DNA from 3 places in the Noviherbaspirillum sp. genome. Region 1 is predicted to be linked to each of the others. Evidence: predicted binding sites of a transcription regulator. Region 1 holds the regulator's gene; each other region holds the start of a gene.
What was found. The regulator FliA, encoded in region 1, starts transcription of late flagellar genes. The targets are predictions, from matches to a motif close to CTAAAGTTTNNNNNNNNNNNGCCGNTA.
Positions count from the first base shown of each region.

Region 2: the regulator FliA is predicted to act here: its motif matches at 2,346-2,372, upstream of V7080_RS13840 (YjfB family protein).
Region 3: the regulator FliA is predicted to act here: its motif matches at 4,577-4,603, upstream of V7080_RS11380 (flagellin N-terminal helical domain-containing protein).

Region 1 is NZ_DAIUCO010000304.1:988-5,593, reverse strand. Features, by position in the region: gene V7080_RS23165 (DUF1488 family protein) at 17-271, shown strand; gene motD (flagellar motor protein MotD) at 374-1,153, opposite strand; gene V7080_RS23155 (flagellar motor protein) at 1,161-1,898, opposite strand; gene V7080_RS23150 (RNA polymerase sigma factor FliA) at 1,880-2,620, opposite strand; gene V7080_RS23145 (MinD/ParA family ATP-binding protein) at 2,624-3,472, opposite strand; gene flhF (flagellar biosynthesis protein FlhF) at 3,465-4,606, opposite strand, start outside.
Region 2 is NZ_DAIUCO010000110.1:2,344-10,575, forward strand. Features, by position in the region: gene V7080_RS13830 (xanthine dehydrogenase family protein molybdopterin-binding subunit) at 1-1,508, shown strand, start outside; gene V7080_RS13835 (thioredoxin family protein) at 1,602-2,030, opposite strand; gene V7080_RS13840 (YjfB family protein) at 2,124-2,318, opposite strand; gene tsaB (tRNA (adenosine(37)-N6)-threonylcarbamoyltransferase complex dimerization subunit type 1 TsaB) at 2,446-3,135, shown strand; gene rimI (ribosomal protein S18-alanine N-acetyltransferase) at 3,132-3,617, shown strand; gene V7080_RS13855 (uracil-DNA glycosylase) at 3,614-4,420, shown strand; gene V7080_RS13860 (DUF1853 family protein) at 4,410-5,366, shown strand; gene lplT (lysophospholipid transporter LplT) at 5,371-6,633, opposite strand; gene alr (alanine racemase) at 6,806-7,882, shown strand; gene radA (DNA repair protein RadA) at 7,953-8,232, shown strand, end outside.
Region 3 is NZ_DAIUCO010000080.1:9,884-18,115, forward strand. Features, by position in the region: gene fliS (flagellar export chaperone FliS) at 1-325, opposite strand, end outside; gene fliD (flagellar filament capping protein FliD) at 338-2,359, opposite strand; gene V7080_RS11375 (flagellar protein FlaG) at 2,578-2,949, opposite strand; gene V7080_RS11380 (flagellin N-terminal helical domain-containing protein) at 3,025-4,476, opposite strand; gene V7080_RS11385 (GGDEF domain-containing protein) at 4,792-6,423, opposite strand; gene V7080_RS11390 (response regulator transcription factor) at 6,543-7,187, opposite strand; gene V7080_RS11395 (PAS domain-containing sensor histidine kinase) at 7,184-8,232, opposite strand, start outside.

The DNA of each region.
Region 1 (4,606 bases):
ATCTCTGGAGCAAGACATGTCACACACCCTGGCAGAACCACAATTAACGACCGAAGGCGTCGCCTTCACGGTCCGCGTCGACTCGATCAATCGTGATTGTTTCATCTCGAACGAAGCGCTGGCCAAGCTTTCCCGGCAAAGCGCAGGCGAAGCAAGCCCGATCGACACCTTCCGCGCATTCGAAGCCAACATCAACGGCGTAGCCAGGCGCATGGTGGCGGCGAACGTGCCGGGCAATCCCCTCAAGCTTGGTCCGGACAGCTTTCATTGACCGATCGGGCGACATACCTATGGCGTACCTGGATTGACGTTGGTGCCCGTGCAGTCGCCGATGATGCCGTTCCACGGCCGCAGCACATTACCTGACCTGCACTCACATCACCGGCAGCTCCGTCACTTCTTCCGGCAGATTCGACAGGATCATGACCGACACCCGCCGGTTGCGCAGCCTGCCGTCGGCGGTGTCGTTGGACCCCACCGGCCGGGTAGGCCCATGGCCCACCGCCGTCAGCCGCTTTTCCGCCACGCCGCTGTCGATGAACAGCCGCACGACGCTGCTGGCGCGCACCGCCGACAACTCCCAGTTCGACGGGAACTGCGCATTGCTGATCGGCTGGCTGTCGGTATGTCCTTCGACCTGAATCGCATGGTCGTCGGTCTTGAGGACCGCCGCAACGGCGCGCAGTGCGCCGATGGTCTCGCCGGCGAGACGGGCATCGCCGGGGGCGAACAGGACACTGGCATTGATTTCCACGTTCACGCCGCGGATGGTCTGCGTTACCCGCACCTTTCCCTGGTCCACCAGCGGTGACAGTACGGTGAGGATGTCGCGGGCGATGGCGGTCATCTGCTCTTTTTCGCGGCGGAGCGTTTCGGCATTGCGCGTCTTCTGCTGCGCTCCATGGCGGATCCCCGGAACAACCTGGTCTTCGCCGGTAATCACCGGCGCTGGCTGCGCACGCCCGAAGGCGCTGACCAGGGAGCCGGAAAGAATCTTGTACTTCCCTTCGTTCACGCTCGACAGCGCGTACATCACGACGAAAAAGGCGAACAGCAGCGTGATGAAATCGGCGTAGGACACCATCCAGCGCTCGTGGCTGTCCGGCTCTTCCTCGAAACGCTTGCGCGCCCTGCGGCGCCGGTCGGGAATCATCGTTGCCTTAACGGTAGGCGGCCATGCGCTCTTCGATGACGCGCGGGTTTTCACCGGTGGCGATGGCGAAGCAGATATCGACCATCATCTCGCGCCGGCGGACTTCATCGACGATATGGGATTTGAGCTTGTTCGCGATGGGCAGGAACACGAGATTGGCAAATCCGACGCCGTAGATGGTGGCAACGAAGGCGACCGCAATGCCGGCACCAAGCTTCGACGGATCGGAGAGGTTTTCCATGACGTGGATGAGGCCGAGCACTGCGCCGAGGATGCCGATCGTCGGTGCATAACCGCCAGCGGCTTCCCAGACCTTGACCGCCTGCCGCTCCCGCCGCTCATAGGTGGAAATGTCGACGTCCAGGATTTCCCGCGCCTTGTAAGGATCGATGCCGTCGACGATCAGGCGCAACCCCTTGGCGGTGAACGGATCACGCACGCTCTCGAGGAAACGCTCCAGGCCAAGCAGACCCTCCCGCCTGGCGGTGCTGCTCCAGGTGGCGATTTCAACGTTGGACACGGTGCTGGCGCCGTCCGGCGGCGTGACGATCCAGCGCAGCATCATCATGCCGCGCACGAAGGTTGCCGTGCCGCTCTGCAGAAGCACCGCGCCGGCGGTGCCGATCATCACGACCGAAAAGGCGGCCGGCTGCAGCAGCGATGAAATATCGCCGCCCTCGAGCATCTGGCCGAACAGCACACCGGCCAGTGCAAGCGCGATGCCGGCTAGGCTAGCCCAGTCCACGCCTGCTCCCGCAGTTTGGCGCGCAGGCGTGAGATCGCCTGGCTGTGCAACTGGCAGACCCTGGATTCCGACACGCCCATGACGGCGCCGATTTCCTTGAGATTCATTTCCTGCTCGTAGTAGAGACCCATCAGGATTTTTTCCCGGTCAGGCAGGGCAGTGATCGCGTCGATCACGGCTTCGCGAAATCCGCCATTTACCAGAGCCTGCAGCGGATCGGGCGATTCGTCGACGCAGTAGCGGTCGAGGAAGTGATCGTTCCCCTCCCCGTCGTGAAAATCCTCGTAGTACACCAGCTGGTGGCCGCTGCCGTCGGACAGCAGTTCCTGGTACTCCTCCAGCGAGACCTTGAGCTCCTTGGCGATCTCGGTTTCCTTCGGCGTGCGGCCAAGCCGCTGCTGCAGGTTATTGATGGCGACTTCGATCTTGCGCATGTTCTGGCGCAAACTGCGCGGCAGCCAGTCGCTGCTGCGCAGCTCGTCGAGCATCGCCCCGCGGATGCGCTGCACCGCGTAAGTTTCGAACTGCGCGCCGTGGGTTTCTTCATAGCGGTTGACCGCATCCAGCAGGCCGATCATGCCGGCCTGGATGAGGTCGTCAACTTCGACGCTGGGCGGCAGCTTCGCTTTCATCTGGTGTGCGAGCTTCTTGACCAGAGGCGCATGCTGGGTCAATAACGCGTTCTTATCCGCCTTGTCCGTTTTTCCGCTAACGGTATACATAATTCAAATTCTCGGGTTGGCACCGTTCGCCGATATACCATGCAAACCCATGCCTGGCACATCGGAAAGGGCAAATCGTCCGGCGAGCGTGCGGAAGGCAACCGATGCGCCGGCGAGCGGAAACGCGTCGATCACCGCACGTCCGAGACGTGCCGCGCGCTTGACATGATCGTCCGGCGGGACCGATCCCATCGAATACAGCTTGACGGCCAGGTAGCGGTTTGCCGCACGCGCCATGTTGTCGAACACCACCCTTGCTTCGGCGTCGGACGTGCCGGTGACCAGCACACCGCAGGGGCGCCGGCCGAAGCGGGCGTTGATGCGCTTGATGATGGCGTAGGCGTCCTTGATCGATGCCGCGCCGGCGGATACCTGCACCACGATTTCGCTATCGGCCAGCGCGTCGATCGGCAGTCCGCCTTCGGCGTCGAGCTCGGCATCCGCCAGGAGGATGTCGCCGCCCGCTGCCAGCAACTTGAATGCGTTGGACAGGCGCCGTGCCTGGTCGGCATCGCCCGGCACGACGCGCTGCGTGCCGCGCGCCATTGTCGCCACGCCGAAGCCCTGCGGCATGGCCTGCACCGCTTCGTCGAGCGCCCTCTCCTGCCGGGCAACCTGCAGCAATGTCGCGCTTCGCACCGCGTCGAGCCGTGAGGCGATGCCCTGGGAGCCGGTGCTGGCGTCGAACAGCAGGACGTTGCTGCCGGCCTGCGCAAGCGATGCGCCGAGATTCACCAGCATCGCGCCCTTTTCCTCGGCGGACGTCGCCGACAGAAACGTGAAGACTCGCGGCCGCGGGCCGGCCAGCATGCGACGCAATCCCTCCGCCTGATCCACATGAAAATTAGCCAATTCGCACCTCGCGGAGTTCATTGTCGTTCATCGAACGGGCCGTGTTGGCCATCACCATCGGCAGCTCCGAATCCTGGATCAGGAACGGCGCGGTTTCGCGCTTGAGCTTGAAGGCGCGGTCCACCAGGTAATGCTGGTTTGCCACGTGCAGGTCTTCCGGCACCCGCTGGCCGTTGGCAACGTAGTAGAGGCTCAGCTTCTGGCGGATCGCCACATCGAGCAGGCTGCCGATGGTGGCGGCTTCATCCAGCTTGGTCATGATGCAACCGGCCAGGCCGGAACCCTGGTAGGACCGCACCACTTCATTGAGCGTCTCGCCGGACGACGTGGCGGACAGGCACAGCAGCCGTTTGACCTTGGTGCCGGCGCCGGACAGCATCGCGATCTGTTCCGCCACCATCTTGTCCCGCTGCCCCATGCCGACGGTGTCGATCAGCACCGTGTGCTTGTTTTTCATTTCGTCGAGCGCGATGCGCAGGTCGGTTTCGTCCTTCACCGAATGCACCATCACGCCGAGGATCTTGCCGTAGATGCGCAGTTGTTCGTAACCGCCGATACGGTAGCCGTCGGTGGTGATCAAGGCCAGCTTGCCGGCGCCGTGGCGCATCACGCAGCGTGCCGCCAGCTTGGCGGTGGTGGTGGTCTTGCCGACACCGGTCGGCCCTACGAGCGCAAACACGCCACCCTTTCCCATGATCTCCGCTTCGTTATCGACCACTGCGAGGTTGCGGGTGAGGACGGACTTGATCCAGTTCATCGCCCCTTCCGGCTTTTCACCGGCCGGCAGCTTCTCAACCAGGTAGCGGGCCAGGCTGGCGCTGAATCCGGCGGCGAGCATTTCCCGCATCACCAGGCCTTTCGCCGGCTCGCGCTTCTGCTGGCTGCCCCAGGCGATCTCGGTGAGCTGGGCTTCCAGCATGCCGCGCATCGAACGGATTTCACTCATCACCTGTGCCAGTTCCGCCGATGCCGACGCTGTAGCGGCTTCCTGCGGATTCGACTGCTGGCGGGCGGCTGCCAGCGCACCTGCAAGTCCTGCGGCCTGCCCGCTTTCCGGTCGCTGCTTCGGCGTCAGTGCCGCCAGCGTCGACTGGGACAGCGCTTCTTTTTCCACCGCCGGCTCTGCCAGCGACG
Region 2 (8,232 bases), on a different contig from region 1:
GACTGGTCTTTGCCGCGGTAAAGATGGCGCCGACAATCGGCGGATCGGTGCAGAGGGCCGACAGGGATGCCGTACATGGCATGCCCGGAGTTTTGCGGGTCGTGGACTTTTCCGGTGCTGCAGCCGGCATGTCCGGATTGGCAGTAATCGCAAAAACCTACTGGCAGGCTCGTCAGGCGGTCGCCGCGCTTCCCGTGGACTGGAATCCGGGGCCGAATCAAAAGCTGGCGAGCAGTGCGGTGTTCAGCGAACTTGCAGCGAAGCTGGATACTGAATCGGGCTTCGTTTATCACAGCGCCGGCAAACCCGCACCGGCGGAGCGCAGGACAAAGACAATCACTGCCGAATATTCCGCGCCTTTTCTGGCACATGCGGCAATGGAGCCGATCAATTGCACCGCGCAGGTAAAGGACGGCAAGGTGACGATCTGGGCGCCGACCCAGGTGCCGAGTATTGCGGTCGACGCCGCCGCGGGGGTCGCCGAAGTATCGCCGCAGGATGTGACGCTGCATGTGACCTATATCGGTGGCGGGTTTGGGCGCCGCCTGGAGATTGATATGGTCGCGCAAGCCGTGGCAATTGCCCTGCAGGCCGACGGCGCCCCGGTACAGGTGATCTGGAGCCGTGAAGAGGATACCAGGCATGATATGTACAGGCCGGCCGCGATCGGGCGCTTTTCCGCTGCGCTTGATAAAGACGGCGAAGTGGTTCTGTTCGAAAGCAAGCTAGCCTCCGGCTCGATAACCCACCAGGTGATGGAACGCACTTTCGGCCTTCCGGGCGCCGGCCCGGACAAGACCACCGCTGAAGGTGTATTCGACATGCAGTACGAATTTCCCCACCAGCATATCGCCCACGTCACGGTGCCGACGCCCGTTCCACTTGGATACTGGCGCTCCGTCGGGCACTCCCACAATGCGTTCTTCAAGGAGTGTTTTATCGACGAGCTTGCCCATGCGGCCGGCAAGGATCCCGTGGCGTTCCGCCGGGCCATGCTGAAGAACCGGCCGCGTCACAGAGCGGTGCTGGATGCCGCGGTTGCCAAGGCCGGAAAGCCTTCGGCAGGCAGGGCGCACGGCGTTGCGCTGCACCAGTCCTTCGGCTCAATCGTCGCCGAGGTTGCGGAAGTGTCGATCGAAAACAATGAAATCCGGGTTCACAAGGTCGTGTGCGCGATCGATTGCGGCATCGCAGTCAATCCCAACATCATTGCCCAGCAGATGGAGTCCTCGGTGGTTTTCGGCCTGAGTGCTGCCCTGGCTGGTGAAGTGACGATCAAGGACGGGAAAGTCGAACAGTCCAATTTCCACGACTATCCTGTATTACGACTGAACCAGGCTCCGCACGTCGAAACCGTAATCATCAGGAATGCCGAGCCGCCGGAAGGTGTCGGCGAACCGGGGACGCCGCCGATTGCGCCGGCTGTCGCAAATGCGGTGTTCGCCCTTACGGGGACCCGCCTGCGGAGATTGCCGCTGCGGCTCGTCGCAGGACCTGCCGCCGCATAATCGTGGCATTTAAGACTGTGGCATTTTATACAACCCGGTTCTCAATGACGAGAGCCGGGGGAGGCACTGTGGTTGCCTGAATTAAAGGAGTACTCAGGCTTCCTCGAGCTTGTCGCGAAGATTGTAGAGCCGCTGACGCTCCGCGTTCGCAGCGGATTCGTCCGCCTCCGCGCGCAACATGTCGTCGGTCTTCTCCGCCTGCGCGCGGACGAGCCGATCGGCCAGTTTGACGTCGGGAAGCACCGTGCCGAAAAACGCGACATGGTCACCGCGCTGGATCAGCAATGTCGGAAAATTTTCTACGTCGAGATCGCCGATGAAGTCGGCCTGATCCTCGATATCGATCCAGACGAAGCGCTTGTCCGGATGCATTTCAGCCAACTGATCGAAACCGCTTCGGTAGCTGCAGCAGGTATCGCACCATGCGGCACACAAACACGCCACGACCCAGTCGCCCTGGTCCAGCCATTGGGCGAGCTGCGGACGATTAGTATTGTCGAGAGTGAAGCCAGGAGCAGCCATGACCTTGATTCGCGATGAAGGAAGGAAAGACGCTCATTGTAAGGGAACCCAAAGCTGGCCGCTCGCCGGTAAGTATGACTCTGAGGATTTCGCCTACGCAGTGGTGTTGACGTTGCGACCAAGATGCGGCGGCAGGTTCGGCGTTGGCGCCGGCAAGGCCTGTACCAATGCAAGTGCACTGCTTTCCTGGATTTCCATTGCCTTTTTTGCCACGGCGATGTTCACAGCCTGATTGGTTGTCGTCGATGCAATCGTTGTCGCCAGCGCCGCAATATTTCCTGTTTCCATCACATGCTCCCGGTTCGTGTTTATCGTTGACGGCATATTCCTCCGATTCTTTAGGGTGTGGCATAAATGAGGTACTCCCGCCCCGTTTGATGACACGCCCACATTACATGCCACGGTAAAATACCGCATGCCTACCATTCTTGCCATCGAAACATCCTCCGAGCTCGCATCCGTCGCGCTGTTGCACGACGGCCGGCTGATTTCCCGGGAAGCGTCGGGTTTGCAGACGCACTCGCAAACCCTGCTGCCCATGGTGCAGCAATTGCTTGCGGCATGCGGCATTCAACTCAGCGGGTGCAACGCAATCGCTTTTGGCGCCGGACCCGGATCGTTCACCGGCGTGCGTACCGCCTGTGGTGTTGCGCAGGGATTGGCGTTTGGCGCCGATCTGCCGGTGATCCCGGTAGTTACGCTTTCAGCAATGGCGCAAACATGTCGTGACAGGACCGGGGTATCTGACGTGGTGACCGTACTGGATGCACGGATGAATGAAGTCTATTGGGCTCAATACCAACATAGCGCCGGTGCGTGGCGGATCGTGACGCCGCCGACGCTCTCCGCTGCTGCCGGCGTAGTTCCAGCCGGCGACGCGATTGCCTGTGGTAACGCTTTGTCCGCCTATGAGTCGCAACTCGGTCATTTACGCCAGGACCCACGGTGCGCCGATGTAATGCCGCATGCAAGATCGATAGCAACGCTTGCACAAATCGAATACGAACACGGCGTGCTGATGCATGCCCGTGACGCCCGACCGCTCTATTTGCGCAACAAGGTGGCGCTCACCACCGAGGAGCGCCGCGCGAAGGTGCTTGCATGAGCGCAGTACAGCAGGCCTCCGCCGATCCGGCATCGGAATTCCAGTTCGCACGCATGCAGGTGAGCGATCTGGACGAACTCCTTGTTATCGAGAATGCGGCGTACTCGCATCCCTGGACGCGCGGCAATTTTCTGGATTCGCTCTACAACGGCTACGAAACCTGGGTATTGCGCGATGGATTCGGAAAACTCGCCGGGTATTTTTTACTGATGCTGGCGGTCGATGAGGCGCATCTTTTGAACATCACCGTTCGCAGGGATTTATATGGCAACGGTGTCGGCAGGCTGCAACTCGACAAGGCTGTTGAAATTTGCCGCGACAATGGCATGACATCGATACTTCTCGAAGTGCGTCCGTCGAACCCCCGCGCAGTGGCGGTCTATGCGCGTTACGGCTTCGTTCAGATAGGACGGCGCAAAGGTTACTATCCGGCGGCCAACGGTGCACGGGAAGACGCGATTGTGATGAGGTTCATGCTATGACGAATGATCAGCGCCGTAGCGCCTATCTTGAAGAAATCGGTATCGGCCCGCTGTGGAAACGCCGCTTCCCGCCGAGCGAGACCACGGGCGTTTCCGAGCCCGTCGTCGAGCAGCTTCCCGGAATACCGACGCACCAGGAAGCCTTCCTGGCCGAGCCGGCAGTGCCCGGCACGTCCATGGCACCTGCGGCGGAAACGCATGCTTTCAGCAAATATGACCCGGCCGTCATCGCCCGGATGGACTGGGCAACACTCAAGGAAACCGTTTCCGGCTGCACTAAATGCGATCTCTGTCAAAGCCGTACGCACACGGCATTCGGAGTCGGCGACGAAAAGGCGAAATGGCTCTTCGTCGGTGAAGGGCCGGGACGCAACGAGGACTTGCGCGGAGAGCCGTTCGTGGGGCAGGCGGGCAAGTTGCTCGATAACATGCTGCTCGCTCTCGGGCTGAAGCGCGGCGAAAACGCCTACATCGCCAATATCGTCAAATGCCGGCCAACCGATGCCGCCGGCAAGGACCGGCCGCCTACCGCAGAAGAATCGGCCGCCTGCATTCCGTATCTGCAGCGGCAAATCAGTCTTATACAACCTGCCATCATCGTGGCGCTCGGCAAGACCGCCGCCTTGTCCCTGCTGAACCTTCGTCCGGATACGCCGGTATCCAAGCTGCGGGGCACGGTGCATACCTATGCGGATCGGCCATTGGTGGTGACCTATCACCCGGCTTACCTGCTGCGCAACCTGGCTGACAAAAAGAAGGCCTGGGAGGATTTATGCCTAGCGATGGCGACCTATGGCCGGTGATTCAGCGACGTTTCAGTCGTATTTTCACCGCCGCTGGAGACACCTGAACGATCCGCATGTGCGGGCATTGGCATGGTTGCTGAATGCGCCGGACTTGCTCGACCCGGATGCGCCGCAATGGCGCGGAAAGATCGCCTCCCTTCACGAACCGACACCAGCCACGATTACCTGGCTGAATGCACTCGACAAAGAGCCGGGACCGTTGCATACCTACCTCGGCGATCAGCCGATGAATCGCCTTGGGCGATACGCGGAAAAGCTGATGGCATTTTTCTTCGCGTTCAATGGCACTTTGGCTGCACATGGCCTGCAGGTTCAAAGCGGCAAGAACGCCACGATCGGAGAATTCGATTTCCTCCTGAAACAGGGTGATCACTTGCTGCACTGGGAATTCGCGACCAAGTTTTATCTGCTCGAGTCGAATGGGGCGGCTGACTTGCCGGATCATTTCGTCGGCCCGAACCTCGCTGATACGCTGGGGGCGAAGATGCGCAAAATCATGGACCAGCAGCTCGCGCTCTCTCTCCATCCGGCCGCATCCGCATACTTGCCACAGCCGGTCTCGTCAGCCCAGGCCCTGGTGAAGGGTTGGCTTTTTTACTATGGCCGCACGCCTCGATGCACGGCAACGACACCACCGCCTTGCCATGGTTTCTGGCTGCCTGCGGGGGAAATCGGCAAACTGGAGGCGGACGGATTCATGGTTCTGCCACGCCTGCGCTGGTTGGCGCCGGTAAATGCGGCGCAGGAACAGTGCATGTCCAGCGAGTCGCTCATTGATCTGCTGACAGATCATTTCACGCGGGATGAAATGCCTGTGATGATTGCATTGCTGCATGCAGACGACGAAGGCGGCCTTGAAGAAACCGACCGGGGTTTTATCGTGCCCGATGGATGGCGCGATCGGGCAGGAGAGCGCATCAGCCGCATGATTGCGGCTGCGTAGCGGCTCAATGCTTGTGTTCGCCGATCAGATGCAGTGAATCGTATTCGCGCTGGTTGGCGGCGTGACGGCGCATCACGAGCAGCATGGTGCCGGAAACGAATGAGCCGAACATGATGATGATGATTTTGATATCGAGGTTGAGCGTAATCATCAGTGCGTACAGCACAAGCATGGTGAGCACCGACAGGTTTTCGTTGAAATTCTGAACCGCAATCGAATGTCCCGCGCTCAGCAGGACATGCCCGCGATGCTGAAGCAACGCATTCATCGGCACGACATAGAACCCCGCAAGTGCGCCGATCAGGATCAGCAGTGGATAGGCGACCCATATCGAGTTCACCAGGGTCATGATCATGACGATGATGCCCATTGCCACGCCCAGCGGCATGACGCTCAGCGACTTTTTCAAGGGAATCATGCGGGCGGCCGCGGCTGCGCCGATCGCAATCCCGACCGCCGTGACGCCTTGCAGAATGGCCGCCTTGTCGAGGGGGAGCTTCAAAGAACTTTCCGCCCATTTGAGCACGATGAATTGCAGCGTCGCGCCGGCACCCCAGAACAGGGTGGTAACCGCAAGGGAAATCTGGCCTAGGCGATCTTTCCACAATGTGTTGAAGCAAGTCGCGAAGTCGGCGACAAGCTTGATGGGATTGCGCTCCTGGTGTGGGTAGCGTGCGCCCGTGTCCGGTATTTTCAGATTGAATCCGGCGGCAAGCAGGTAAGTCACTGCAATCATGGAGAGCGCCGATTCCGCGGCGGTATCGATCCCGGTGTCGATCAATGGGAAGTCGAACGTGAGCAGGGACGCCGAAATCTGGGCGTTTACGAGTGCGCCGCCCATCACCGTACCGAGAATAATGGAAATGACAGTGAGACCTTCGATCCAGCCATTCGCCGCGACCAGTTTTTCCGGCGGCAGCAGCTCGGTGAGAATGCCATACTTGGCGGGCGAGTATGCCGCCGCCCCGAATCCGACCACGGCATAGGCGATCAGTGGGTGGACATCGAAGAACATCATCCCGCAACCGACGATCTTGATCAGGTTGGTAATGAACATGACCCGGCCTTTCGGCAGGGAGTCGGCGAATGCGCCGACAAATGCCGCCAGCAGCACGTAGGACAATACGAAAAACAGTTTCAGCAGCGGGGTCATCCACGCTGGTGATTTCATGACTGTTAATAGCGCGATCGCCGCTATAAGAAGTGCATTATCGGCAAGCGAGGAAAAAAACTGCGCCGCCATAATGGTGTAGAAACCGCGATTCATCCGCATTTTACAATCTGTGTCTGGCTCTCTCCGGCTTGCTTTATACCATGAAACCTTGCGGCAACCGTGCATTTGATCAAGGCGGGCCGGCAGGTCTGAAGTAAAATATTCGCCGGCGTTCCCGTATTCCGCCGGCCCTTCGCCGATTTCGTATTCCAATATCCTTCCGTATATGCCAAGACCCCTAGTCGCCACCATCGATCTCGCAGCGATGCGCCATAACCTCGATGTGGCACGACGACATGCACCGACTTCCAAGGCATGGGCGGTTGTCAAGGCAAACGCTTACGGACATGGACTGGATCGAGGCATGCGGGCGTTCTCCTCCGCAGACGGCCTGGCGCTGATTGAAGTGGAGGGTGCGGTACGTTTGCGCGACGCCGGGTGGCGAAAGCCTATCCTTCTGCTGGAAGGATTCTTCGAACCGGCGGACTTGCCGGTTGTCGATCAATACCAACTACAAGTTGCAGTGCACTGCAACGAACAAATCGACATGATCGAGAGGACAAGTTTTCGATCTCCACTCCATGTCCACCTGAAAATGAACAGCGGCATGAACCGTCTTGGTTTCACGCCTTCGGTCTTTCGACAAGCCTGGGAAAGGCTGCGCGCGAATCGGCATGTGGGCAGCATCACGTTGATGACTCATTTCGCCAATGCCGACGATGCCGGCAATCCAGGAATGCCGCTGGATCGGCAAGTGCAACGTTTCCTTGATGCTTCTGAAGGATTGGCTGGCGACCGCAGTCTTGCCAATTCCGCCGCAACCCTGATTCATCCGCAATTGGCTGCGGACTGGATACGTCCGGGCATCATGTTGTATGGAGGCACACCCGGCGGCGGCAGCTCCGAAGCGTATGGATTGCGCGCAGTCATGACGCTCACCAGCGAGATCATCGGCGTACAGTGCGTCAGGCCGGGCGACAGTGTCGGCTACGGCAGCCGTTTCGTCGCCGACCGCGAAATGACAATCGGCATCGTTGCATGCGGTTATGCGGACGGATATCCGCGGCATGCACCGAACGGCACGCCGGTGATCGTCGACGGACACAGAACCGTCATCGCCGGACGGGTGTCGATGGACATGATCAGTGTAGACCTCACGGCGATACCATCGGCCCGGGTCGGCAGCAAGGTAACGCTGTGGGGCGATGGACTGCCGATCGATGAAGTGGCAAATGCTGCCGGCACGATCGGCTATGAGCTGATGTGCGCATTGGCGCCGCGCGTCAGGGTTGAGGACCGGTAAACCGCCCTCATTTATATTGCCTATCGGCGTTACCGTAGCTTCCTTTCGCCCTCATCCAAGCGATTCATCAATGGCAAAGCAAAAAACCAATTACACCTGTACCGAGTGCGGCGGCGTGACCAACAAATGGGCGGGACAATGCCCGTCCTGCCATCAGTGGAATACCCTGGTGGAGACGCTGGTGGAGTCGGGCGGCAACCGGTTTTCCACTCAGCACCAGGGATTGGCCCAGACATCGCCGGTCCTGAGCCTGGCGGATATCGAAGCCATTGACGTTCCCCGTTTCGGAACGGGCATCGAAGAATTCGATCGTGTGCTCGGCGGTGGACTGGTGGCCGGCGGCGTCGTGC
Region 3 (8,232 bases), on a different contig from region 1:
TCGCAGGCTGGTTTTTCAGGTTGGCGATCACCAGCCGGTTGCTCATGTATTCATACAGCGAATCGAGGTTGAGCGCGATCTCGCCGCCCACCTTTTTGTCGAGGCTGGCCCGCAGGCCTTCATCGATGATGGTGATCGCCTTGGAGATCGACTTGCCCTTGGCCTGGACGTCGCCGGCCTGCATCTGCTGAATGGCGGCACTGATGGCGACCATGGCGCCTTCGAACAACATCACGATCAGCTTGTGCGGACTGGCCGCCGCGACACCGGTTTCGACACCGACCCGGGCATAGGCGTTCGCGCCGCTATTCGTTGATCCAAACATCGTGTATCCCCTTTATTCTACTTTCGGCAAGTTGGCCAATTGTTGCTGCAAAAAATTGCTGGTGCTGCTCATGCTGCTGATCGCGGTGTCAAGCGCGAGGAACTGCGCCCGATAGCGTCGTTCCGTTTCCGCGAGGCGGTTGTTGATCGCTTCGCGGCTGCGGTCAAGATCCTTGATACTGTTGTCGATGCCCTTGGTCCTGCCGGAGATCAGGCCGGACGACCCCAGATAGCTGTCGACCAGCTTGCTGAGCTGGTCGGCGAAACCACGCGAAAACGTAACCAGGCCGCGATTGCCGGGGGCGCCGCCAGTAATCTCGAGTTTCAGGCCCTCCGATGCCACGCCGCCGGCCGCCGTCAGTGTCTGGCCTGATCCCGTCCCCGCTGCACCGTCAATCATTCCCGCGATATCGGTGCCCACCGCAGCTGTAGGTCCGGCGCCGAAGAGTGCCGACGACGCAGTGCCGGTTCCGCTGGCGATGCTGACACTCGAGGTCGAGCCGTAGCGCGAGGAAGTGAGCTTCAGAAAACCATTGCCATCGACGGTGGCGGTCGTCGAGAAACCTGCCGAACTGAATGCCGAGGTGCCGTTGATGGCCGACTGCAGCAGTGCGGCAAGCTGGGATGCATTGTAGGAGCCGGCGGTCAGCGCGACGCTGGCAGTCGTGCCGTTCAGCGTGACGTTGAGCGATGTGCCGGGATCGATAACTGTCGACGCGGCGTTGAGATCCTTGTTTCCTGTCAATGCGCCTTGCGTCGCAAGCGCGCTTACGCTGACTGCATACTGGCCCGGTTTCGTGGCGGCGCTGGAGCCGACCACCGAAGTCAGGCTGTCGGTGCTGGAGCCGACCGCGGCAAACAATTTGCCCACATCGGCGACATTGGCGTTGACGGCGGCTTGCAGCTTGGCGGAGTCTACCGCGAGGGAACCATCTTTCTGGAAACTGACGCCGATATCGGAGAGCGTCCTGTATGCGCCGCTGCCATCGGTGATGGCGGTCGACAGCATCTGACGGAGTCCGTTCTGGACCGTCCGTACGGTTGGATCTCCCAGCAGCAGCCCCGCGACCTTGGTATTGGCATCGTAGGAAGTCAGTTTTTTCAGCGTCGTGTTGATGTCATTGAACGACTTCACAAATCCGTTCACCGCGGATGTGACGGCGGCGGTGTCGCGGTTCACCGACAGCGTGGTGCTTCCGGTCTTGGAGATATTGAGGCTGACGCCCTGGATCGCTTCATCAACGGTTTTGCTTGCGCTGTTGATGGTGATGCCGTTGACGGTCATCACGGTATTCTGGGCGACGCTGCTCTCGGTCATCTTCTGACCGCCCGCGTTGGCCGGATCATAGGCGAGCAGGTTCTGCAACGTAGCGTCTCCGGACACCGATATCTTCATGCTCGACGTCTGGCCGGTTTTGCTCGACGTGAAAACAAGATAGTTCGGCGTAGCGCTGCCGTCCGACACGATCGTTGCTGTCACGCCGATATTGGCCTTGTTGACTGCATCGCGTATCCCCTGCAGCGTATTGTTACTGCTGTCGATGGTGACGGTGCCCGTCCCGCGTGTCGCATCCTGGGTGAATGTCGTGCCCACAGGATAAACGCCGCCGGTTGGCGTCGTGCCGCCGCCGATCGTACCGAACTGAAAGGTGAGGGTGGTCGCCGTGCCGCTACCGATGGTGGCCGACGTGGTGGATTGGGCCGCCGTCTTGATGGTTTGCGCCTGCGCGAGTGAGGTAATGTTCAGGTTATAGCTGCCGGGTACCGCCTTGCCGCCTGCCGATGCGGACACAATCGTGGAATCACCGGCAGTCGCGGTCAGCGCCTGGAATTTGGCTGTCGTGGTCAATCCGGAAAGAGCACCCTGGAAAGCGCCGAGCGCGCCGCTGACATTCCCATAGGCGGCAAGCTTGGCCTGGAAATTGGCTTCCTTCTTGGCCAGCGCCGTCAGCGGCTGCGACTCCACCGCCATCAGCTGCTTGATGATGCTGTTGACATCCAGATTGGAACCGATGCCTGGGGAAGAAAGCGCCACCGCGGACTCCTGCGAAAATGTGATCTGACTATATCCTGTTATCGGCAGGGCCAATCCGGACTTTAGAGGAGGAATTACCCGCCTGTTTCCAAAGGAGCAAACCGCTCGGCGGCAACACGGAAGGGCATGGTGGGAACATGCAGGCGGAATATTGCGGCGGCAGAATGCCTTGCCTGTTCGACAAGCAAATGCGGAAGAGCAGCGCTACGCGGTACGGGTTAAGCCTGTTGCTTGATCAGCACACCTTGCATGCGATCCAGTGCTTTAGCGATTTCAAGCGCCTCTTTCGAGGGCATCTGGCGAATCACCTCATTCGTCTCCTGATCCACGACCTTAACAATCGTCCGGTTGCTTTCTTCATCGACCGAAAATTCCAGAGTCTGGGACATCGCCTTCATCGTACTGTTGAGATTCTGGATTGCCGACTTCAATTGTTCCTGGCTTGGTACCGTTGCCGTTTCGGCAACGGCCGACGCGGTTTCGACCAAAGTTGCGGTCGATCTGGTTGTTGCCGGCGTGCCGGATGCGGCGGATACGGGGCTGCGTTCCACCTGCGATGGGCCTTGGGTTACGAGTGTACGAACATCCATGACAAACTCCCTAATGGGAAAAAACCCGGTCGGTGAAAACCGACCGGGTTATAAGGCGACTTGTCGGTTTCCCGATTAGCCTCTGAGCAGGGAGAGCACGCCATTCGGCAGCGAGTTCGCCTGTGCCAGCATTGCGGTACCAGCTTGTTGCAGGATCTGGCCGCGGGTCAGTGTTGCGGTTTCCGAAGCGAAGTCGGTATCCTGGATCCGGCTGCGCGATGCGGACAAGTTCTCCGATGTTGTCTGGAGGTTCGAGATCACCGAGCTGAAACGGTTCTGGATCGCGCCGAGATCAGCGCGGCTGCCGTTGACCGATGCAAGGGCAGAGTCGATTACGCTCAATGCACTTTGTGCTCCTGCAGCGGTGCTCAGCGTCATGCCGGCCAGCGACTGGAACGAGCTGGTGTTGGTGCCGGCGAGTGCGAACACATCGGCGTTGGCGTTTGCCGTGTCGATGCGGCCCTTGCTGCTGGACAGTGTCACTGTGCCTGTTTTGATGGACGAATCGTTGCCGCCAGTGGTGAGCGTTGTTCCGGAGAAGTTTGCGTTTGCGCCAAGGAAGTTCTCGATGGCGATATCACGACCGTCAGTGGTTGTGAGTGTCAGCGACGCTTTCGAAGAAGTGCTCGAGAAGTTCGCTGTAATACCTGTGCTGCTGCTGGCGCCGTTGATGGCTGCTTGCAATTCAGTCAAGTCGGTTGGATCGGCGACCGTTGCAGAGATTGCCGTGCTTCCCAAAGTAAAGGAAATCGCACCGCCGGCACTGAGGCCGCTCAGAGTTGCGCTATTCTCCGCAGTCGCAGTGACACCAACACCTGAAGCAGCAGTATTGATTGCTGCAGCAATCGTCTTCGCGTCTGCTCCGGCTGCATAAGAAATTGCAGCAGTAGTGCCGCCATTAGCAGTGCTAATTGTTAAATCAGCCTCAACAAGAATGCCGTTACCGAGAGCATTCGTAGCAGCAGCTGCCGTTGTGTCGCCAGTACGTGTGCCATTCAGCGTCATGGTGTTCGAGCCGAGTGCAGTTGCACGTGCATCGCCGATGGAACCCACGCGGATTGTCTGGTTCGCATTCGCGCCAACCTGGAAATCCTGGTTTGCAAAGCTGCCGTCCAGCAGGTTCACGCCGTTGAAGGCAGTCTGTCCGGCCACACGGGTGATTTCTGCGACCAGCTGCGATGCTTCCGCATTCAGCGCGTTACGGTCGGAAGCGCTGTTGGTAGCGTTGGCGGACTGAACAGCCAGTTCGCGGATGCGCTGCAGGTTGTTGCCGATTTCGCCGAGTGCGCCTTCAGCTGTCTGCGCCAGCGAGATACCGTCGTTGGCGTTACGTGCTGCCTGGTTCAGGCCCTTGATCTGCGATGTGAAACGGCTGGAAATTGCCAGGCCGGCGGCGTCGTCCTTGGCGCTGTTGATGCGCAAGCCGGAAGACAGACGCTGCAGGGCGGTTTCGAGGCCGGCGGAAGACGTGCTGAGATTGCGCTGTGCATTCAACGATGCGATGTTGGTATTGATGAATGAAGCCATGTTGATTCTCCTAGTTGGGTGCGAAGGTTCCGCCTTGAGCGTTATCCACTTTGGTCCGCCTCCCTGTTTCTCGAGGCTTGCAAACCGCTGTTGTAAGTTGTAACGAACGGAACTGGAAAAACTTTAGGACTCGAAAGCGATTATTTTTTCAGTGCCGTCCGTACTCAAGCCGGACACTTGCTTCTTCGGATCAATTGGAAAAATCTTTAGCGCTTTTTCAACCGGTTCCCGGCGCAAGATTGTCGGTTTGGCATCAATATGCCGGAACAGCTTAAAAGGAGGCGGCAGGAAGCCGGTGCAAAAGGCGAGGGAGAATCAGTTTGCGGCGATGACGCGGTTCTTGCCGGCGTTCTTCGCTTGATAGAGCGCCGTATCGGCGCGCTGGATCAGGGAGGCCTGGTCTTCGCCGGGTATATATATGGCGACGCCGGCGCTAAAGGTGATCAGCAGGCGCTCGTTGTTGTACAGGAAAATGCGTTTCGTCAGTTCGCGCTGCAACCGGGTGACGGTCTGCATGGCATCGTCAAGGTGGGTGTCCGGCAGAACGATCAGGAATTCCTCGCCGCCGAAACGGGCGATCACGTCCATCGTCCGCAACGTGTCCTTGATGACCCGCACCAGGTGGACCAGTGCCTGGTCGCCCGCGGAATGGCCATGGGTGTCGTTGAGGCGCTTGAAGTCGTCGAGGTCGAGCAGGCCGATGCACAGGGGCGACTTGCGCCTGTCCGCGCGCGCCAGTTCCCTGCTGAAGACATCGTCGAGGCCACGCCGGTTGAGGCTGCCGGTCAGCTGGTCCTCCCGCACGAGTTCGCTCATCTGCTCGAGCTTGGTTTCCAGATCATTGATGCGTGCCTCGGCTTCCTGCACTTCCTTGCGTACTGTGATCATTTCATCGCGCGAGCGCAGCGCTTCGGTCTGGGCGGTACGGGTGTCACGCATGACATCGTCGAGTATCTTGTTCAGCTCGGTGATGTCTGTCGCTTTGCCGATCTTCTGCGAATACACGTCGATCTTCTTGTGATAGTCACCAGTGCTCGCGGCAATCAATCCAAGCTGATCGATAAAGGTCAGCATCATGGTCTTGACGGTGACTTTCGCTTCAGCAAGGCTATGCTTCAACAGCCCTTGCTTATAAATGACTTCCTTCAGGCTGCGTGTCGCATCCATCAGTGCTGCGTGGCTGATCGGACCGGCAAGTATGTCTTTCACAGTGGCGATCTGGCCGCTCAGCCAGGAGTCGTCCTCCAGCAATTCGCTGACATTTTCCAGCAGCAGATTGAACAGGCGCAGGAGCAGCTCGTGTTCCTCTGCCATGTCGCCGCTTTTCAGTTCGATCTTGAAGCAGAGCTGTTTCAGCCGTCCGCCTGCTTCATGCAATTCCTGTTCGGAGCGGGCAATCTTGATCGACTCCGCCAAGGCTTCCGATTCCCGGGCGAGTTCCGGCGCCCCCTGCAGCAGCGAGCTGACCGCCAGCGTCAAGGTCCGGATCAGCAAGTCGCGCAGCATGCGAGTTTGATTGTCGTCGGAAAAGGACAGGCCGGGCCGGCGCGCGGCTGGCACCGGTGCTTCGGCGGCAGGCACCAATGACGTACCGGGCACCGGTGCAGGCGCCTGCGCTTGCACCTCATTGGTCTGTGCACTTTTTTTCAGGTACTCGGCAACGAGGAGATTCAGTTCCCGATTGGTATCCGCCCAGTTGCGGCCTTCGATCGCGCGCGTGAATCGCCGAACCAGTTCATCGGAGGATGCCGAGATGTCCGACAAACTGGATGCGACCGCGGCCAGCATCTGCTCCGCGCCAGGCTGCGACACCTGGCCTGCGATTTCTTCATATACTTGCCGGTAGGCGTCCGGAGTAGGGGCGATACGCCGCGCGCCGAGCCGGCGAAATGCTTCGCGGGCAATATCGGCAGGGGTTTGTCCGGCAGGCTTTTCTTTTTCTTGCATGGCGTCACTGCAATCGCGGAAGGTATTTCCCAATTTGATGCCATGCTACACCAGCGAAGCCGCCCCCCAATTGCGGATCAGCGGCAAAAAGCCGATGTAATTCGAAGCTTTAAGTGTCTTTACTCAACCAGGTGATTCTTGATCGCGTAGTGGGTCAGCTCGGCGTTATGCCGCAATTTCATTTTTTGCAACAGGCGTGAACGATACATGCTGATGGTCTTGACGGACAGCGAAAGCTCTTCGGCAATGTCGCTCACCGCCTTCCCGGAAGCGATCATCACAAGAGTTTGGTATTCGCGGTCCGACAAGGTTTCATGCGCGGGTACCTCGCGGTCCTCGCCGATCTGGTTGGCGAGTTCCTGTGCGAGTGCGGCACTGATGTACTTGCGCCCGGCGGCCACCTGCCGGATGGCATCCACCAGCTGATCCGGCGCGCTCTGCTTGTTCAGGTAACCTGAGGCGCCCGCTTTCAGCGCCCGGATCGCGTACTGGTCCTCGCGGTGCATCGACAGCATGAGAACGGCCAGTTTCGGCGTTTCTTTCTTGACCTGCTTGAGTACTTCGATGCCGCTTCGGTCCGGCATCGATATATCCAGCAGAAGTACGTCGGCCCCTTTGCGGGCAAGCTTCACCGCTTCCGCACCGTTCTCGGCGTGCCCGGTAACGACGATATCGCGGGTATCCGCAAGAATCTGTTTCAATCCCTCCCGGACGATCGCATGGTCATCGGCGATCAGGATCTTGATGGTTCCTTGTGCTGTCATGATGCGGCCTTCATTAGAAGCTCTTCTGAAACTGTCAATGGGATGCGCAGCGCTACGACGCTGCCGCCCGACGGTGCATTGCCGACGGTAAGGTTACCACCCAGTGCGCTTGCCCTCTCGATCATGCCCCGGATGCCGAAGGACTTGGGTTTCAACCTGTCGGTGGCGCCAATTCCGCGGCCATTGTCCATGATCTCCAGCCGGACATTGCGGTTGGTGCGGACCAGCTTGACGGTGACGTGGTCGGCATTCGCATGCTTGCCGATATTGGTAAGCGCTTCCTGGAAAATCCGGAACAGCGCCGTCGCCTGGTCGGAATGCAGATCGATGTCCTTCTTGTTCGACGTAAATTCGCAGGAAATGCCAAACTGCTTTTCAAACTCCGCTGCTTGCCATTCGATCGCCGCGACGATACCGATGTCGAGGATGCTCGGCCTCAGGTCGACGGCAATACGATGCACGGCCTCGATTGTTCGGTCCACCAGCGAATCGACATAGACCGCCTTCTCCAGCAGCGCCGGCTCATCCTTCGGAAGCCTGCGCACCATCAGCGACAATGCCATCTTGATGGCAGTCAGGTTGCCGCCGAGATCGTCATGGATTTCCCGTGCGATCCGCGTCCGCTCGTTCTCCTTTACCGTTTCCACATGCGCCGACAGCTCTGCGAGCTGCGCGCGCGATCGCTCGATCTCCGCCTGCTCCAGCTTGCTCTGCGTAATATTGGTCATGATGCCTTCCCATTGCACGCCTTGGCCGGGCAGGGCGCGCGGCGTGCTGCGCAGATTGATCCACTTGATGTCTTTCCATTTCTCGATCCAAAGCCGGCCTTCCCAGTTCCATCCCTTCATCGTCGCCGCGGACGACGTCATCGTCTGGAGATAGGAAGCGCGGTCTTCAGGCAGGATAAGATCAAGAAAAAGCGATGAGTCGGCACGGAGGCGTTCGGCGGTAATGCCCAGCAGCGCATGGCATCCGTCGCTCAAGTAAGGAAACGACACGCTCCCGTCAGGTCGAAGCAGGAACTGGTACACCAGTCCGGGCGTAT